One region of the Variovorax sp. GW821-FHT09B01 genome, then DNA from elsewhere that is predicted to be linked to it. Evidence: riboswitches for the same ligand, from Rfam matches in the RefSeq annotation. Region 1 holds a riboswitch; the other holds the start of a gene.
The links. Region 1 has a riboswitch for thiamine pyrophosphate ahead of AC07RV_RS18995 (purine-cytosine permease family protein). Riboswitches for the same ligand answer to the same signal wherever they lie in the genome.
Positions count from the first base shown of each region.

Region 2: it holds a riboswitch for thiamine pyrophosphate, as region 1 does, so the genes downstream of both, thiC (phosphomethylpyrimidine synthase ThiC) here and AC07RV_RS18995 (purine-cytosine permease family protein) in region 1, are expected to answer to the same signal.

Region 1 is NZ_JBWKPQ010000006.1:13,524-16,923, reverse strand. Features, by position in the region: gene thiD (bifunctional hydroxymethylpyrimidine kinase/phosphomethylpyrimidine kinase) at 1-162, shown strand, start outside; gene AC07RV_RS18995 (purine-cytosine permease family protein) at 101-1,441, opposite strand; TPP riboswitch at 1,518-1,620, opposite strand; gene AC07RV_RS18990 (adenylate/guanylate cyclase domain-containing protein) at 1,723-3,400, shown strand, end outside.
Region 2 is NZ_JBWKPQ010000029.1:95,567-98,966, reverse strand. Features, by position in the region: gene thiC (phosphomethylpyrimidine synthase ThiC) at 1-1,608, opposite strand, end outside; TPP riboswitch at 1,695-1,800, opposite strand; gene AC07RV_RS40825 (YchJ family protein) at 1,868-2,314, opposite strand; gene AC07RV_RS40820 (hybrid sensor histidine kinase/response regulator) at 2,387-3,400, opposite strand, start outside.

The DNA.
Region 1 (3,400 bases):
GGCGCTGCGCTGCCCGAGGCGGTGGAGCGCGCGCGCGCCTACATCCTCGGCGCGATGGCGGCCGCTGTCGACGTGCAGGTCGGTGCCGGTCATGGCCCGCTCAACCACGGCTTTGCGCCAGTGCCGACGCAGCGCCTGCCGCTGCGATCTTCGGCCGGCTGAGCCAGGCCAGCACGAAGGTCAGCGCCAGCGTCGGCAGCGCCGAGCCGAACTGCGGCGCCCATTTCGCGAGCGCGTGGTAGGCCGCGATGCCCGCGATCCAGATCAGCGCCGCCGCCAGGTCGACCTTGGGGCGCGCGCCGGCCGGCGCCACCGCGCGGCCGCCGCCCAGCCGCCCGAGGATCACGCCGTAGAGCGGCACGAACACCGAGCTCAGCAACAGCAGGAAGGGCTCGAGCGTGTGCATCGGCAGCACCAGCGCGAGCGCGATGCACAGCACGGCCAGCAGCAGGCCCCAGCGCTTCACGCTCCAGCGCGGCAGCAGGCTGTGGGTGGAGACCGAGCCCGAGTAGACGTCGCCATAGGCGTTGTCGAGCTCGTCGATCAGGATCAGGCCCAGCGCCACCAGCCCGCCCTGCGCCAGCAGCAGCGCCGTGACCAGGCTGGTGCCGGGCTCGGCCACGCTCACCACCATCACGCCCAGCGCATAGCACCAGATGTTGGCCAGCGCATAGCCGATCCAGGTGCCGCTGAAGGCGCTGCCGAGTCCGCCCGCGCTGCGCTTGCCGTGCCGCGCATAATCGGCCACCAGCGGCAGCCACGACACCGGCATCGCGATCACGAGGTCCAGGGCGCCGAACATGCCCATGCTGCCGTCGCCCGGGCGCGACCAGAAGGCATCGAAGCCCTTGGCATGCAACTGGGTTGCGAACTGCCAGCTCAGCCACAACAGCGACAGCACCACCAGCGGCAGCCCGAAGCGGCTCACGAAGCGCCGCACCAGTTTCACCATCGAGCCCGCGAGCAGCGCCAGCAGCACGGCGCCCCACAGCAGCGTGGTCGCCACGCCGCCCCAGGCGCTGCCGAGCCATGGCCCGGCCACCGACTGGCCGATGGCCTGCGTGCCCTCGCGCATGATCACCAGCTCGAAGGTGGTCCAGCCCACCAGCTGCACGATGTTGAGCAGCACTGGCAGCCGTGCGAAGGCGCTGCCGTAGGTGGCATGCATCAGGCCCGCGCTGGCCAGGCCGCTCTCGCAGCCGAGGCGCGCGGTCCAGGCCAGCAGCGCGGCGCCGAGGCAGGAACCCAGCGCGATCGCGATCGCCGCGTCGCGCGTGCCCACGGCCGGCACCAGGTAGGCGCCGATCTGCATCACCAGCAGGCCCACGCCCAGGCTGAACCAGAGCGAGGCATGGTCGTGCCAGCCGAAGACGCGCTGCGACGCCGGCAGCGGTGTCAGCGCCTCGTTGGCGAGAGGGTTCGATGTGTCGTCGTGTGCCATCCGTTTTGCTCCGGGCAAAAGGTTTGGCAGGTGGGCGAGGCTCCAGCGGCACGGCTGGCACGCGAGAGAACGTGACAGGCCGCCGGACCAGCTTCCCTGCGCGAGGATTACCTCAATCAGGTTCAAAGGGACTTTCTCAGCCGGGACGGCAAGCCGACCCAACACCCCTAGCGAACCGCCATTTTAGGCCCGTCGCGGCGTACCGGGGGCATTCCGAGAAGTCCGGGACAATCCGCGCCATAACGAACGAGGCCGCGCACGAGCGCGCGAAAGGGAACGACATGGCAGACGCTGCTGCATCCGCGGCCCCCACGGAGGCCGTCTGGCCACCCCCGGCGGCCACCCGCCTGCGCCACTTCCGGGTCGACGTCGGCACGATCATCTGCGCCGTCGCGCTGGTCCAGTCGCTGCTGCTGGTGGCGCTGGGCTACTGGGGCGCGCAGCGGCTGGTGTCGCGCGTCGGCGAGTCGGCGCACAAGGTCCACCACGACCGCATCGAGGACAACGTGCTGGCCTTCCTCGCCAAGACCCAGGCGGTGGTGCACGCCATCGGCGATTCGCCGAGCCTGCATCCGCTGGGCGAGGACGGCGAGCGCAGCGCCGAGATGCTGTGGACCCTGCTCGAGGAAGCGACCGAGCTCGACAGCCTCGGCGTGGCCAGCGACGACGGCCATCTGCTGATGGCCGAGCGCTACCCGGTGTCGGCGATTCGCCAGGTGGTGCGCGACCCGGCCTTCAGCACCGAGACCTGGGAATACAAGCGCTCGGTCGACGTCGAGGGCGGCGATCCGCGCCAGCGCTTCGCGACCACGCGCATCGAGTCCTTCCGCAGCGACCACGACGCCACCGAGCGCGACTGGTACCGCGAGGCGCTGGCGCGGAAGGCGCCGGTGTGGACGCCGCCGTTCCACCTGGCCGACGGTGAGGAACTCGGCGTGAGCTACGCCCAGCCGGCCGAGCGGCTCGACGACGAAGGGCGGCACCTGCAGTCGATGGTGGTGGTCGGCCATCTGTCGCTGGGCCACCTGTCGACGCTGGTGCGCCAGTTCGGCAGCCGCGGTCCTGGCGAGAGCGTGCTGCTGAGCGACGACCACCACGTGCTCGCGCGCAGCGACCATCCCGATCCGGTGCGCGCGCTGCAATGGCCCGAGGGCGGCGTGCTCGGCGCGGTGCATGCCTACATGCTGGCCCACGGCATCTCGGAGAACGTGGAGGACGAGAGCTTCGTCGTCACCCACGCGGGCGAGCGCTACCGGGTCGAGTCCTCGCGCATCGGCCCCACGGGCTGGGAGCTGATCAGCTGGGAGCCCGAGGCCGCGCTGCTCGCCGGCGTGGAGCGCCTGGTGCGCTGGGGCCTGCTGCTGACCCTGGCCTTCCTGGCGTTCGCGCTCTTCATCTCGCTGCGGCTGTCGAAGCTGGTGACCGCGCCGATCGAGAAGCTGTCGCAGACCGCGCGCCGCATCGGCCGGCTCGAGCTCGACGACCTGCCGCAGCAGCCCAGCCGCGTGCTCGAGATCCAGCACCTGAACCAGGCGCTCGACGACTCCGCGCGCAGCCTGCGGGCCTTCAGCAAGTTCGTGCCGGTGCACCTGATCCGCCAGCTCGTGGCCGAGGGCCATGCGCTGGCACCCGGCGGTTCGCCGCGCCGCATCACGGCGATGTTCACCGACGTCGAGGGCTTCACCAGCATCGCCGAATCGCTGGAAGCCGGCGTGCTGGTGCGCCAGCTCACCGAGTACTTCAACCTCGCGCAGCGCGTGTTCGCGCGCCATGGCGGCGTGGTCGACAAGTACATGGGCGACGGCATCATGGTGCTGTGGGGCGCGCCGCTCGACCTGCCCGATGCCGAGTACCGCGCCTGCCTCGCGGCACGCGAGCTGCATGCCGAGATGGCCGAGCTGAACCGCCGCTGGCAGGCCGAGGGGCTGCAGCCCTTCCACACGCGCATCGGCATGCACA
Region 2 (3,400 bases), on a different contig from region 1:
GAACTCGAAGCGCGCCTTGCTCAGCGCATCGTCGCGCGACCGCGCTCCCGGATGTCCCTTCGCCACGTCCGCCGCATGCGCGGCGATCTTGTAGGCAATGATCCCCTGCTTCACGTCGTCGCGATCGGGCAGCCCCAGGTGCTCCTTCGGCGTCACGTAGCACAGCATCGCGGTGCCGGCCCAGCCGATCATCGCCGCGCCGATCGCGCTCGCGATGTGGTCGTAGCCGGGCGCGATGTCGATCGTCAGCGGGCCCAGGGTGTAGAACGGCGCCTCGTGGCAGTGCTTGAGCTGCTCGTCCATGTTCGACTGGATCATGTGCATCGGCACGTGGCCCGGGCCTTCGATCATGGTCTGCACGTCGTGCTTCCAGGCGATCTGCGTGAGCTCGCCGAGGGTGCGCAGCTCGGCGAACTGCGCCTCGTCGTTGGCGTCGGCACCGCTGCCGGGGCGCAGGCCGTCGCCGAGCGAGAAGCTCACGTCGTAGGCCTTCATGATGTCGCAGATGTCCTCGAAGTGCGTGTAGAGGAAGCTCTCCTTGTGATGCGCGATGCACCACTTCGCCATGATCGAGCCGCCGCGCGAGACGATGCCGGTCATGCGGTCGGCGGTCAGGTGGATGAACGGCAGCCGCAGGCCGGCGTGGATGGTGAAGTAGTCGACGCCCTGCTCGGCCTGCTCGATCAGCGTGTCGCGGTAGATCTCCCAGGTCAGGTCCTCGGCCACGCCGCCCACCTTCTCGAGCGCCTGGTAGATCGGCACGGTGCCGATGGGCACCGGGCTGTTGCGCACGATCCAGTCGCGCGTGGTGTGGATGTTCTTGCCGGTCGACAGGTCCATCACGTTGTCGGCGCCCCAGCGGATCGCCCACACCAGCTTCTCCACTTCTTCCTCGATGCTCGAGGTCACGGCCGAGTTGCCGATGTTGGCGTTGATCTTCACCTTGAAGTTGCGCCCGATCGCCATCGGCTCCACCTCGGGGTGGTTGATGTTCGCGGGAATGATCGCGCGGCCGCGCGCCACCTCGTCGCGCACGAACTCGGGCGTGATGATGCGCGGGATGCTCGCGCCCATGGGGTTGCCGGCCACGCGCTTCGCGCGCTCCTCGTTGGCGAGGTACTCGGCCATCCACTCGCGCTTGCCGTTCTCGCGCAGCGCCACGTACTCCATCTCGGGCGTGACGATGCCGCGGCGCGCGTAGTGCATCTGCGTGACGTTGGCGCCCGACTTCGCGCGGCGCGGCGTGCGCTGCAGCGCCGAGGCGCCGGCACGCAACTCGGCCAGGCGCTGGGCATCGCGGTCCTCGTTCTTCGCGCCGTCGTCGAGCGCATGGTGCGTGCGCCCCTCGTAGCTCTCGGTGTCGCCGCGCTCGGCGACCCAGGCACCGCGCACGTCGGGCAGGCCGCGGCGCACGTCGATCTCGACCTTCGGGTCGGTGTAGGGGCCCGAGGTGTCGTAGAGCGACACGGTCTCGCCGTTGGTGAGCTTCACGTCGCGCACCGGCACGAACAGGTCGGGCCTGCTGCCGGGAATGACGCACTTGTGCGACGCGGGGAAGGGCTCGCGCGTGAGCGAGAGCAGGGTGGTGAACTTGTCGGGGGCATTCATGCAGGGCACTCCTTGTGGATGGAAAGGGTGCTCCGCAATCGCTCGGTGGGCTGTGGGCGCCGTCTCGGGTGGAGGGACGGACCGAAGCCAGGGAGTGCAGCTCTTCTTACGCCGGTATGACCCGGATCAAGTTCGCGGGTCGGCAGCTTTGCCATCTCAGCACGCCACATGCGTGCACCCCGGAGCGGGGCCGATTGTGCGAGCGCCGGCCTTCGCCGTCAACCGCCCGCGTCAAGACGGCGCGCTTTCGCACCGGGCTTCAGGCGCGCGCCTGCAGGTCGCCGTCGACGTAGTACCAGCGCGACAGGCCCTCGGCATCGGACTCGCGCACGAAGCGGCTGCGCTCGTGCAGCCGCGAGGCCGTGCCCGAGGCACCGCGCTGGCGCGCGACGAACTCGACCTCGGCATGGTCGGCATCGCTCATCGAGCGGCCGCGCACGTCGAGCCCGAGCCAGCGCACGTCCGGCTCGAAGTCGAGCGAGGCCGGCCGCGTGCTCGCGTGCCAGGTGCCGAGCAGGTACTCGGCACGCTCGCGCACGAAGGCCGTATAGCGCGAACGCATCAGCGATTCGGCATCGGGCGCGGGGGTGTGCTCGAAGTCGTCGAGGTAGCGGCCGCAGCACATCGCGTAGGCGATGGGCTTGTCGCGGCGGTCGGTGCGGCCGCAGGGGCAGGGTGCGGTGGAGGGATCGGGAACGCTGGGCATGGAGGCCCCTATTGGAACACCGTGCGGGCAGGGGCCTCCAGAGGGCAAGCCCTGGGGCCGCCGCGAGGGGGATCAGCGCGCCTCGGCCGGCCGCATGCTCTGCGCGATCGCCTCGCGCAGCGCCGGTGCGTCGGCCGGCTTGTAGATCAGCGCGTAACCTGCGCGCTCGACCTCGGCGCGGTTCGCGTGCGCGGTCTCGCCCGTGAGGATCACCACGTGGCGCGCCTTGCCCACCGCCTGCAGTGCCTGCGCGGCGGCCAGCCCCGAGAGCCCGCTGCCCAGGCGCAGGTCGCTGAGCATCAGGTCGAACACGCCGGCCTGCTGCAGCGCCTCGCGCGGATTGGCGGCCAGCGCCACTTCGTGGCCCCAGCCGCCGAGCAGCGAGCGCATGGCCTCGCGCACCGGCTGCTCGTCGTCGAGCACCAGGATGCGGATCGGCCCGCCGGTGGGGAGCGCTGCCTCCGGCGGCACCTCGGCGGGGGCCTCGCCCGGCAGCGGCGCCATCTGCTCGAGCACCAGCGAGAAGGTGCTGCCGCGCCCCGGCGCGCTGCGCAGCGCGATGCGCGCGCCCATCACCTGCGCCATGCTGGCCACCAGCGACAGCCCGAGGCCGAGCCCTCGGCTGCGGTCGCGCCCGGGGTTGTCGACCTGGAAGAACTCCTCGAACACCTGCTCGCGGTGCGCCGTGTCGATGCCCACGCCCGAATCGCGCACCTCGATGCGCCAGGCGGGCGCGGTGCCCGAGGGGCCGCCGCGCGTGCGCCGCGCGCACACCAGCACCGTGCCGTGGGGCGTGTACTTGATCGCGTTGTCGACCAGGTTGCCGAGCAGCCGCGCGAGCATGCGCGCGTCGGCGCGCACCACCGCGGGCGTGGCGCGGATGCGCAGCACCAGCCCCTTGGCCTGCGCCAGCGCCGCGAAGCGCCCCTGCAGCGGCGCGAACAGTGTGGCCAGTCGCACCGGCTCGAAGCGCACCGGCGCCACGCCGCCGTCGAGCTGCGCGATGTCGAGCAGCGCGTCGATCGAGCCGCGCAGTGCATCGACGCTGTCGCGCATGAAGCGCAGGTTCTCGGCCGTGGGCGCGTG